2 regions of the Microbacterium profundi genome follow, and region 1 is predicted to be linked to the other one. Evidence: riboswitches for the same ligand, from Rfam matches in the RefSeq annotation. Region 1 holds a riboswitch; the other holds the start of a gene.

Region 1 (5,570 bases):
TCGATCTCGTTGAGGTGCGCGATCAGCTGCTCGATCGTGATCACCGGCACACCGTCACGCGCGCCGAGATCTTTCAGACCTGGCAGGCGCATCATGCTGCCGTCTTCGGCGACGACCTCTGCGATCGCGCCGACGGGCTGGAGCCCTGCGAGCTTCATCAGATCGACGGCAGCTTCGGTGTGTCCGCCGCGCTCTCGCACACCGCCGTCGACGGCGCGCAGCGGAAGCACGTGGCCGGGGCGGATGACACTCGTGGAGGTGGATGCCGGGTCCGCGAGCACGTTGAGCGTGCGTGCGCGATCGGACGCGCTGATTCCCGTCGTGACGCCCTCTGCGGCATCCACACTGACCGTGTACGCGGTCGAGCGGGCGTCTTCGTTGGCCTCCACCATGGGCGGCAGGTTCAAGCTGTCGGCGAGATCGGCCGGCATCGGTGCGCAGATGAATCCGGACGACCAGCGCACGGTCCACGCGACCCATTCGGGGGTCGCGAGTTCCGCAGAGAGGATCACGTCGCCCTCGTTCTCACGGTTCTCGTCGTCGGCGACGATGACCGGGCGGCCGGCGCGCAGCGACTCGAGAGCTTCTTCGATGGTGGCAAGGCTCATCGCGAGCCTCCTTCCGATGAAGCCCGGAACGCGAGCAGGCGCTCCACATGCCGGGCGAGGATGTCGGTTTCAAGATTGACGCGATCGCCGACGGCACGGGAGCCGAGTGTGGTGGCGACGAGAGTCTCAGGGATGAGCGAGATCTCGAACCACGCCTCAGCGGCGGACCCTGAGCCTGTCGAAGGGTCGCTCACGGCGCTGACCGTCAACGAGGTGCCATCGACGGAGATGGAGCCCTTGTCGACGACGAGAGGTGCGAGGTCGGCTGGCAGGCCGATGCGCAGTACGCTCCAGGCGTCACCGGGACGGACGTCGACGACCGCGCCGACTCCGTCGATGTGCCCTTGCACGATGTGGCCGCCCAGCCGGGCACCGACGGGCATCGCCTTCTCGATGTTGACGCGCGTGCCGACGGATGCTGTCGCAAGAGCCGACACGTCGAGCGTCTGCTTCATGACATCGGCGTCGAACGTGTCAGGGGTCGAGCCGACCACGGTAAGGCAGACTCCAGAGACGGCGATCGATTCGCCGTGGACGGCGTCGAGTGCGGCCTTGGGCGCACGCACGGTCAGGCGCCATCCGTCGCCGGCCGGCGTGATGGCGGTGATCTCGCCGATCTCTTCGATGATTCCGGTGAACATCAGCGGACTCCCTCGTTCTGCGATTCTGTGAAATGCGCGACGGCGAGCAGATCGGCACCGAGCGGCACCCATTCCTCGATGGTCAGGCGACGCGCGGCATCGATCGTCGGCACGCCGATGTCTGTGAGCGCGACGCGGTCGCCGCCCAGCAGCACCGGTGCGACGTAGGCGAGCACCCGATCCGCGAGGCCGGCGGCGATGAACGCGCTGGCGAGTGTCGGACCGCCCTCGATGAAGGCGGTCTGGATGCCGCGGTCGTGCAGATCCGCAACCACGACGTGCAGGTCACGGGTGCCGTAGAACACCGCCTCGTGCGGGTGGCGGCGCACCGCGGCATCCGCCGGCGTCTCGCGTGAGCCGATCACCACGGGGATCGGCTGGTGCTCGTACAGCCTGTCTCCATCGCGTGCGGTGAGTGCAGGGTCGTCCGCGAGCACGGTGCCGGTGCCGACGATGATCGCGTCGGCCGCGGACCGACGACGATGCACATCGGCACGAGCGGCGGGCCCGGTGATCCACTGGCTCGTGCCATCGGCCGCTGCAGCGCGGCCATCGAGGCTCTGCGCCCACTTCACGGTGATGTGCGGACGTCCGAGGCGCTGCGCGGTCAGCCAGTCGGATATCAGCGACCTGGCGTCGTCGGCCTGTTCGCCGGCCTCGACCTCGACACCGGCGCCGCGCAGTCGCTCGGCACCGCCGCCGGAGGCGGCGCCCGGGTCGTCGAGGGCGTAGATCACACGTGAGATGCCGGCGTCGATGAGTGCGACGGCGCAAGGACCGGTGCGACCGGTGTGGTTGCAGGGCTCGAGGGTGACGACGGCGGTCGCGCCGCCGGCGGCGTCGCCATGGAGCTTCGACAACGCATCGACTTCGGCGTGCGGGGTGCCCGCTCCGTGGTGCCAGCCCTCTGCGAGGATCTCGCCTTCGGGGGAGAGGATCACGGCGCCGACCTGAGGGTTGGCCCCTCGGGGTCCGCGTGCTGCGAGTTCGAGCGCACGCGTCATCGCGTGGCGTTCCGCCTCGTGCACTGCCATCCGTCGTCCTTCTGCTCTCGCTCCGGGGATGACAGACGGCGCGCTCTCACGCATCGTGCTGCCTCCCTTCCGGACTAGTGAGAAGTCTTTCTCACATCACCGTCGGTACCGGAATTCCACCGGATCGGCATCTCGGTTTCCCTCGACGCTCGCGGACTGTCACCGCCGGTTCGGATTCACACCGACCCCGGAGCACGTTTATGCCCAGTGTACTCAACGCATTCACACGCATTTCATTCCGTGACGGTCCTACGATTCCTGAGCCTGTCGAAGGATCATTTCAGCAGCCGCGACAGCCGCCGATCGGCGAGCGGCTTGCCGCCGGTCTGGCAGGTGGGGCAGTACTCCATCGATCTGTCGGCGAAGAACACGCTGCGCACAGTGTCGCCGCAGACCGGGCAGGGTTCTCCTCGCCGCGCGTGCACCTGCATCCCTCGGCGTTTGGCGTCTTTGAGGTCGGCGGGTGGTTTTCCGGATGCTTCGGCCACGGCATCCGTCAACGTCGTGCGCATCGCGGTGAACAGGCGATCGACCTCGGCTTCGTCGAGTTTGCCGGCGATCGCATACGGCGACATGCGTGCGGCGTGCAGGATCTCGTCGGAGTAGGCATTACCGATGCCGGCGATGACGGATTGATCGCGCAGCAGCCCCTTGATCTGCATCCGCCGACCTTCCAGCAGCGCGGCGAACGCGGCGCGGTCGAATGAATCCTCGAGCGGATCGGGTCCGAGCCGAGCGATGCCTGGCACCTCTTCAGGATCGCGCACCACATAGACCGCCAGCGACTTCTTCGTTCCGGCTTCCGTGAGATCGAAGCCGCTGTCGTCGTTCAACGCGACGCGCAGCGCGATCGGGGACTTCCCCGGCTTGATGAGCGTCGTCGGAAGCATCTCGTACCATCGCAGCCACCCGGCCTTCGCGAGATGGAACACGAGGTGCAGGTCGTCACCGCAGGAGAGGACGATGAACTTGCCGTGGCGCGCGGATGCCGTGATCTCGGCCCCGTGCAGAGCGTTGTTCGGAGGATCGAACGTCTTCAATGCGGCGATGTTGCCCACGCTCGTGCGCGTGATCGTTCGACCGACCGCGCGCTCGCCGAGAAACGCGACCAGCCCCTGCACCTCAGGCATCTCCGGCATGCGCCCATCCTGCCACCCGCATCCGACACGCGCAGCAGCTGGTGAGAATCCGCCTCACGCCAGAACGGACCACTCGACAGGGGTGCGGTCGTCGGTGGGAAGCAACCCTGCGACCCAGCCGTCGTCGCGGCCGCGCGGGCTCGTGAGCGCTTGCCGCTGGAGCCCTTCGTAGCGGAAGCCCAGAGCACGCGCGGTGCGGGCGGATGGCACGTTCCCGGCGACGGCCTGCCAGCGGATGCGGGCGAGATCCAGCTCGGCGAACGCCCAATCGATCACCACGCGACACGCCTCGACCATGAATCCCTGCCCGCGGGCATGCGCGGTCGCCCAGTAGCCGAGCTCGGTCGACCCGCCGCTGGAGTGTGGCGTGATGTGATGCAGGCCCACGACTCCGACGAGCACGCCGTCGTGGAAGATGCCCCAGACCGCCTGGCTGCCGTCTTCCCACCACTCGGCGACCAGCTTCACGAAGCCTTCACCGTGCTCACGCGTGTACGGACTCGGAACGGTCGTCCAACGCGGGATCTCGGGGTCCTGGCACGCGGCCGTGATCGCGTCGATGTCGGCTGGCGTCGGCGCGCGGAGCACGAGGCGGTCGGTGTGAAGGGTCACGGGTTCCATCCCGGAATCCTATGGCGTGCCGTTCGCACGGAAGACGCCCCGGCTCAATGTCCGAGGCGCGCATTACACTCGTCAGGTGACTGTTCCCGGGATTCTGCGCGCCTTGGAAGAGGCCTCTCTGTACCACGACGCCCTCACTTGGGCGCAGACCGATGCCGATCTCGGACTCGTCGACGGCCTCGATGCCCCGACGATAGCGGGGCTGCTCGACAAGCGAGCGAGCTCCGGTCATCCGGCATCACTGCTCGTCGTCGCGCCCACAGGACGTCGCGCGGAATCGCTCGCGGCCGCCCTCGGCTCCTACGTGCCGGATGCTGAGATCCTGAGCTTCCCCGCATGGGAGACCCTGCCGCACGAGCGGCTGAGCCCGAGTCCCGACACGGTGGGGCGACGGCTGGAGACGCTTCGTCGCATCACCACTTGGTCGGGTGAGCGCCCGCTCATCGTGGTCGCCTCGGTGCGAGCAGCATTGCAGCCGATCGCCGCCAACCTGGGTGACACCGCACCGCTGTCCCTCGTGCTCGGCGGCAGGGAACTCGAGCTCGACGATGCCATCGAGCAGCTCGTAGAGCGCGCGTACTCGCGGGTCGACATGGTCTCGCGCCGCGGCGAGTTCGCCGTGCGCGGCGGCATCCTCGATGTCTTCCCTCCGACCTCGGAGCATCCGTACCGCGTCGAGTTCTTCGGCGACGAGATCGACCAGATCCGTGCCTTCTCGGTGGCGGATCAGCGCTCGCTCCCCGGCGACGTCGAGCGAGTCGAATTGCCGGCGACCCGCGAACTGCTGCTCACCGCCGATGTGCGCGACCGTGCGCGCTCGCTGATCTCGGGGTTCCCTGCGATCGCCGGGATGCTGGAGAAGATGGCGGAGGGCATCCCGGTCGAGGGGATGGAGTCGCTGCTGCCCGCGGTGTCCGGTCCGCTCAAGGCGCTCGCCGAGTACTTCCCCGAGGGAACGGCCGTCGCGCTCGTCGACCCCGAGCGATCGAGCGCCAGAGCACAGAGCCTCGGCGAGACGAACCGAGAGTTCCTCGATGCTGCCTGGAGCGCCGCGACATCGGGCGCCTCCGCGCCCATCGACCTCGGCGCCGGCGACTTCGTCAGCGTCGCGCGGCTGCGTGAGATCGTGCGTGAGCGCGACGGCGTCTGGTGGCGGTTCAGCCCGTTCGCGACCGACGACGACGATGCGGCGAACATCGACGCCTCGATCATCCCGTCGTTCCACGGCAACGTCGACGGTGCGATCGACTTCGTCGACGGCAGGCTCGCCGACGGGTGGCGCCTCGTGATCGCAGCATCCGGCACAGGCCTCGTCGACCGTGCCAGAGACGTGCTGTCCGACCGTGGCCTCGCCGCGCGAGTGGTCGATTCGCTCACGGATGCCCCGGAACCCGGCGTCGCCACGCTCGTCCTCGGCGCGCTGGAGTCGGGGTTCCAGGTGCCGGAGGCGAAACTCGCGGTTCTCACCGACAACGAGTTCTACGGTCGTACCATCGGCGGCGACCAGCGTGTCGTCAAGCGGCTCGC
Region 2 (5,570 bases), 1.1 Mb from region 1:
CGAACTGCTGAAATGACCGCTGAACTGGGGTGCAGGGCTTGCCAGCTCCAGCATCCCGTTCTATGATTGTCGTATGCTGAAATAACAGTTCCACGATACGAGAGACATTCGCTCGTATTCCTTACACCGTGGATGCCAGCACGCAAGAGAAAGAGATCAAGCGATGTTGCTTGAGCAATTCAATCTGGCGGAGCGAGGCGACGCTGTCGCCGCGCTCAGGCCGTGCATCGATGTGACGCGATGGTGTGAAGACATCGTCGATCGCCGTCCGTACGAGTCGGTCGATTCTCTCGTGACGGAGGCGGCGCAGGCCGCCGATCCATTCACGGCCGAGGAGATCGATTCGGCTCTCGCGCACCATCCTCGGATCGGTGAACGTGCGGGGGGCGACAGCAGGGAGGCGACGCTGTCGCGCTCCGAGCAGGCCGGGGTCGACCCGTCCGATGCCGACGTGCAGCAGGCGCTTCGCGACGGCAACCTCGCGTACGAGGAGCGCTTCGGCCGGGTCTTCCTGATCCGCGCGGCCGGGCGATCGGCGGGCGAGATCCTGTCGAGTCTGCGGGAACGTCTGCAGCACGATCCAGCCTCGGAAGAGCGGATCATCGCCGGGCAACTGCGAGAGATCGCACTGCTCCGACTGAGAGGAACCATCACCGCATGACTGCTGTGTCGCACATCACGACCCACGTGCTCGATGCCGTCCAGGGGCTTCCGGCACCGGGCGTCACGGTGGTGCTCTCCGCTCTCAGAGACGGTGAGTGGATGCTGCTCGCCGAGGGCGTCACGGATTCCGACGGCCGCGCCAAGCAGCTCGGCCCCGAGGTCGTGCCCGCCGGCACCTACCGGCTCCATTTCGACACCGGCGGGTACTTCGCCCGCACCGACACCCCCACCTTCTATCCCGAAGTCGTGCTCACGTTCGTCGTCGATGACGAGCAGCGTCACTATCACGTGCCGCTGCTGCTGAGCCCCTTCGCATATTCGACCTACCGAGGAAGTTAGAACGATGACCGACATCATGACCCGCACCGAGACCTCCACCGCGACGCCGGACGACGGCATCATTCTCGGCCCGAACCAGTACGGCAAGGCCGAGGTCCGCGTCGTCAAGGTCACCAGAGACGGTGACCGGCACTCGATCGAGGACCTCAATGTCACTTCGCAGTTGCGCGGCGACTTCCAGGCCGCGCACCTCGACGGCGACAACGGTCACGTCGTCGCTACCGACACCCAGAAGAACACCGTGTTCTGCTTCGCGCGGGAGGGGATCGGTTCGCCCGAGGCGTTCCTGCTGCGGCTCTCCGATCACTTCACGAGCTCGTTCGACTGGGTCAAGGGCGGTCGCTGGCTCGCGGAGAGCTACGCGTGGGACCGGATCCAGGTCGACGGCGAAGGGCACGACCACTCCTTCGTCCGCTCGGGGCAAGAGACGCGCACGGCCGTCGTCGTCGCCGGGGGGGCGGAGCGGCACATCATCGCCGGGCTGAAGGGACTGACGGTGCTCAAGACCACGCAGTCCGGATTCGTCGGGTTCCCGAAGGACCGATACACGTCGCTCAAGGAGACCACCGACCGCATCCTCGCCACCGACGTCTCGGCGCGCTGGCGGTACGCCCAGGATGCCGATGCTCGCGATCTGGACTTCAATGAGATCTACGCGGACGTGAAGCGCATCCTGCTGGAGGAGTTCACGCGGCAATACTCGGCTGCGCTGCAGGCGACGCTGTTCGATATGGGCCGTGCGGTGCTCGCAGCGCATCCTGAGATCGCGGAGATCCGCTTCTCGATGCCCAACAAGCATCACTTCGTCGTCGATCTCGAACCGTACGGTCTCGACAACCCCAACGAGGTGTTCTTCGCCTCCGATCGCTCGTACGGCCTGATCGAAGCGGCCGTGACCCGTGAGGGTCAGGCCGAGGTGGCGTCGGCATGGGAGGCGGTCAGCTCGTTCTGCTGAGCGCTCGGCTCGATCTGAGCCCGTCGCTCAGACGAATCGCACGGCGTGCTGCAGGCGCGTGCGCACATCGAACAGCTCGTTGCCGCCGATGTCGCGCGCGCCCGGCACGCCCTGGCGCAGCACGGTGTGCAGCGCGCTGCGGCGCACGACGACCACAGGGACGCCGCGCACCTTCCCGAGGGGCGTGATTGCCTGGTCGAGGTCGTCGTCGGGCAGCACGACGATCGCTCCGCCGAAGCGGACACGGGCCGAACGTGCGACGACGCGCATGCGGGCGAGGAGAGCGGCGATGGGTGCGGCGCCGTCGACGGCCGGGCCGATGATCTCGCCGCGTCGGAAGCGGACGACCTCGCCGAAGTCCTCGGACAGCACGCCGTACAGGCCGGACGGGCTGAGTATGACGTGATCGAGCTTCGCGTCGGGCTCCGGGCCGGTCGCGACGTCGTGCCACACGGTGAAGCCCATGCCGAGGTCGGAAACGGTGCGCGCGGTCTCCTCTTCGGCGAGGGCGTCGGCGAGCATTCGGCGCAGTTCATGCGGTGCTGAGCGTACGAGCGCCGGGTCGTAAGGGTCGGGAACTTCGACGCCGTGGCCCGCCCATTCGCGGATCAATGACAGGTAGCGCTCGCGACGCCAACCGCCCGGGTGTCCATAGGAGCGTGCCTTCGGACGGGTGTCGGTGCGGGCAGGAGGCGCCTGCCAACCGCTCCAGGTCACCTCGTCGGCCGAGAAGCCGTGGCCGCGATCGTAGGCGGCGCGGGCTTCGACCGTGCCGACCAGTTCCCACGCCCGCTGCACCTGGTTGAACGCGGCAGCATCGCCGCCCGCATCCGGATGCGTCTGGCGCAAGCGCAGGCGGAACGCGCGCTTGATCTCGTCAGCGGTGGCGGTGGGGTCGACGCCGAGCACCTCGTAGGCCGAGGCGGAGAGCGGGCTGTCGAACATCACTCTCCATTCTGGTCGGTCCTCGCTATGCGCGGGTCGGGCATGATCGTGTCGATCTTCGGCTTGGCGTTCGCGTGCGCGCGCCACCAGACGACGAATCCGACGGCGGTGAAGACGCCGTAGAACACGTACATGAAGCCGGTGGCGTAGTACCCGGAGCTGAAGAGCAGTGGCACGCCGACGACGTCGACGGCGATCCAGATCAGCCAGAACTCGGTCCAGCCCTTCGCCATGCCGTAGGTCGCGAGCAGCGATCCGACGAAGGTCCAGGCATCCGCCCAGACCGGTTCCCACGAGCCGAGCAGACGGAACAGGGGCGTCAGAGCGATCGTTCCGATGATCATGACGAGTACGAGTCCGACGCGTGCGCTGTTCGGTGCCCAGCGTGGAGTCACCTGCCCGCCGCCTGCGGATGCCTGGCGCCAGCGGATCCAGCCGTAGACCGCGACCGCGATGAACATGATCTGGCGGCCGGCCTGGCCGAGCAGGTTCGGCAGCGAATGGGCTGGGTTGAGGATGGAGCCGAGGAAGACCGTCAGCAGCAGCAGATTGCCGACGATGCCGACCGGCCAGGCCCAGATCTTGCGGCGCATGCCGCCGAGGGCACTGGCGAGGCCGAAGACGTTACCGACGACTTCGCGGATGAGCAGGCTCTGCCCGCCGGGCAGCACCCATTGCGAGTTGAAGGCGTCGACCAGCCAGCGCAGGATGTCCATCGTTCTCCGTTCGGCATGGATGCTGCCGAGGAGGATGCTGCGCTCTTCCATGCGCGTCGCCGCGCATAGCTCACGCTGTGCTTCTCCCATCCAGACTTTGACTGTCGGTACCGGAGTTCCACCGGTTCAACCGCCGCTCCGAGGAGCTGCGGGTCGCGGACTATGACCGCCGGTTCGGAATTTCACCGACCCCGGAGCACATGTGTGTTCAGGTGGAACATTACCCGAGGTCGGGGAGGAGGTCGTTCAGCCCGGGACGGTCAGGTCGAAGCGATCGGATGCCGTCGGCGGGTCGCCGACCGGGTCGATACGGAAATGCGTCGAGACGCTGTCACGGGGTGTTCCATGTGGATTCGGGTTCGGTGTGGCGTTCGTGGTCGAGGGCTTCGTCGACGGCTTGGTAGTCGAGGTGGGGGGATCGCCATTTGGCGTAGGGGTCCCACCAGCCGGGTCCGCGGATTTCGGGGAGGCCGTTTCGCATGCGGATCTTCCAGATGCCCTCATCGAGGGTGTGATGGTGGTGCCAACATAACGGAACCCCGTTAGAGGTGTGGGTGGGCCCTCCGCGGGCGTGTTCTTGCACGTGGTGGATCTCGCACCAGTCGGCGGGGACGTCGCAGCCGGGGATGAGGCATTCGCGGTCTCTGAGCACGATCGCCCGCCGTTGGGTCGCGGTGAACAACCGCGCGCTGGTGCTGATCGCGACGATCGCACCCTTGTCGTCGAACAGCACCCGCTGGATCCCGCCCGCACACCCGGCGTGATCGGCCGCCCCGAGGGGGACGTCGTAGCCGGTGCCTTCGACTCTGGCCCGCCCGGTGCGGTTCGTGTAGTCCTCTGCGGTGACGGAGACGACCAGCGTCGGTGCCGCACCACCCAAGGTGGGCATGCCTCCGGAGGCCGCGGCGACCATCAGGGCGGTCGCGAACGCGTCGTGACGTTTCTGCGCGTGCGTGCGCATGTCCGCCAACTCCACCGGCGGCGATTTCGCCTTGTGCTCGGGGAGCCCGTCCACACGATCCGAGACGTCTTCGCCAGCACCGTACTCGGCGCTGCTGGAGTACTTCGCATCGAACCAGTCATCGCCGCTGCCGCCGTCGCGATCGTCGCCGCTGCCCTCGCGGGCGCCGCCGGTCTCCCCGCCGCTGCCGCGACCGCCGTTGGGCTCGTCATCGCCGCTGCCGTCGCTATCGGCGCTGCTGCCGTCGCGATCGTCGCCGCTGCGGCTGCCGTCGCGATCGTCGGCGCTGCGGCTGCCGTCGCCGCTGTCGTCTGAGGGTCGGAAGCGCACCGTACTGCTGCTGCCTTTGTCTTCGGCTTTCGGGTTCAACAGCGAATCGATGAGTTTCTGCAACTGTGCTGCGACCTCCGGCAACACCTCGCCCCGCACCGGCACCGACCCGTCACGGAGTTTCCCGATCGTGAAGAACCTGCGCCGCTTGCCCGCACGATCCGACGGCTCCGCCCCATCCGGATCCAACCTCGCGATGATATGCGCGGCCAGGGCGGCAAGCTCATCCACCGTCGGCAACGGCGCCCGCTCAGCGTTTACCGTCACCGTGCCATCCAGCGGCAGCCCGGCTGCGAACCTGGCCAGCACCGCATCCGCAGCCAACCGATCCGCGACCCCGATCCGCGCCGCTTTCCTCAACGGGACCGTGCATGCCAGGAACCCGCCCACCGACAGCACCCCGTCCGCCAACGCGACCGCGAGCTCGGGGAACTTCCCCGGCAGCAACGCACCAGAGGTGATGTCGACCTCACGGTGCACCGCCCCCGCGGCGGCCACATACCGGCGCGAGGCAGGCCCATCCACGAGAAGGGTGCGCCGCAGCAGTTCGGCCGCATCACGGCATCCCGCCCGCGTCGACAACCGCCCGCCACGCTCGCACTGATCCCGCCCCACCACCTGATCCGTGACCGCGACGACCGCCCCACCCAACCGCCGCTGC

Evidence for each region. Region 1 has a riboswitch for FMN ahead of ribD (bifunctional diaminohydroxyphosphoribosylaminopyrimidine deaminase/5-amino-6-(5-phosphoribosylamino)uracil reductase RibD). Riboswitches for the same ligand answer to the same signal wherever they lie in the genome.
Region 2: another riboswitch for FMN. It lies ahead of pnuC (nicotinamide riboside transporter PnuC); the one in region 1 lies ahead of ribD (bifunctional diaminohydroxyphosphoribosylaminopyrimidine deaminase/5-amino-6-(5-phosphoribosylamino)uracil reductase RibD).

Annotation. Positions count from the first base shown of each region.
Region 1 covers NZ_JPSY01000001.1:482,034-487,603, reverse strand. The annotation lists gene JF52_RS0102320 (bifunctional 3,4-dihydroxy-2-butanone-4-phosphate synthase/GTP cyclohydrolase II) at 1-608, opposite strand, end outside; gene JF52_RS0102315 (riboflavin synthase) at 605-1,249, opposite strand; gene ribD (bifunctional diaminohydroxyphosphoribosylaminopyrimidine deaminase/5-amino-6-(5-phosphoribosylamino)uracil reductase RibD) at 1,249-2,283, opposite strand; FMN riboswitch at 2,335-2,483, opposite strand; gene JF52_RS0102305 (Fpg/Nei family DNA glycosylase) at 2,559-3,422, opposite strand; gene JF52_RS0102300 (GNAT family N-acetyltransferase) at 3,477-4,043, opposite strand; gene mfd (transcription-repair coupling factor) at 4,120-5,570, shown strand, end outside.
Region 2 covers NZ_JPSY01000001.1:1,600,713-1,606,282, forward strand. The annotation lists gene bcp (thioredoxin-dependent thiol peroxidase) at 1-16, shown strand, start outside; gene uraD (2-oxo-4-hydroxy-4-carboxy-5-ureidoimidazoline decarboxylase) at 164-661, shown strand; gene uraH (hydroxyisourate hydrolase) at 658-1,002, shown strand; gene pucL (factor-independent urate hydroxylase) at 1,007-1,957, shown strand; gene JF52_RS0107610 (J domain-containing protein) at 1,985-2,902, opposite strand; gene pnuC (nicotinamide riboside transporter PnuC) at 2,902-3,618, opposite strand; FMN riboswitch at 3,693-3,821, opposite strand; gene JF52_RS0107620 (HNH endonuclease signature motif containing protein) at 3,950-5,570, opposite strand, start outside.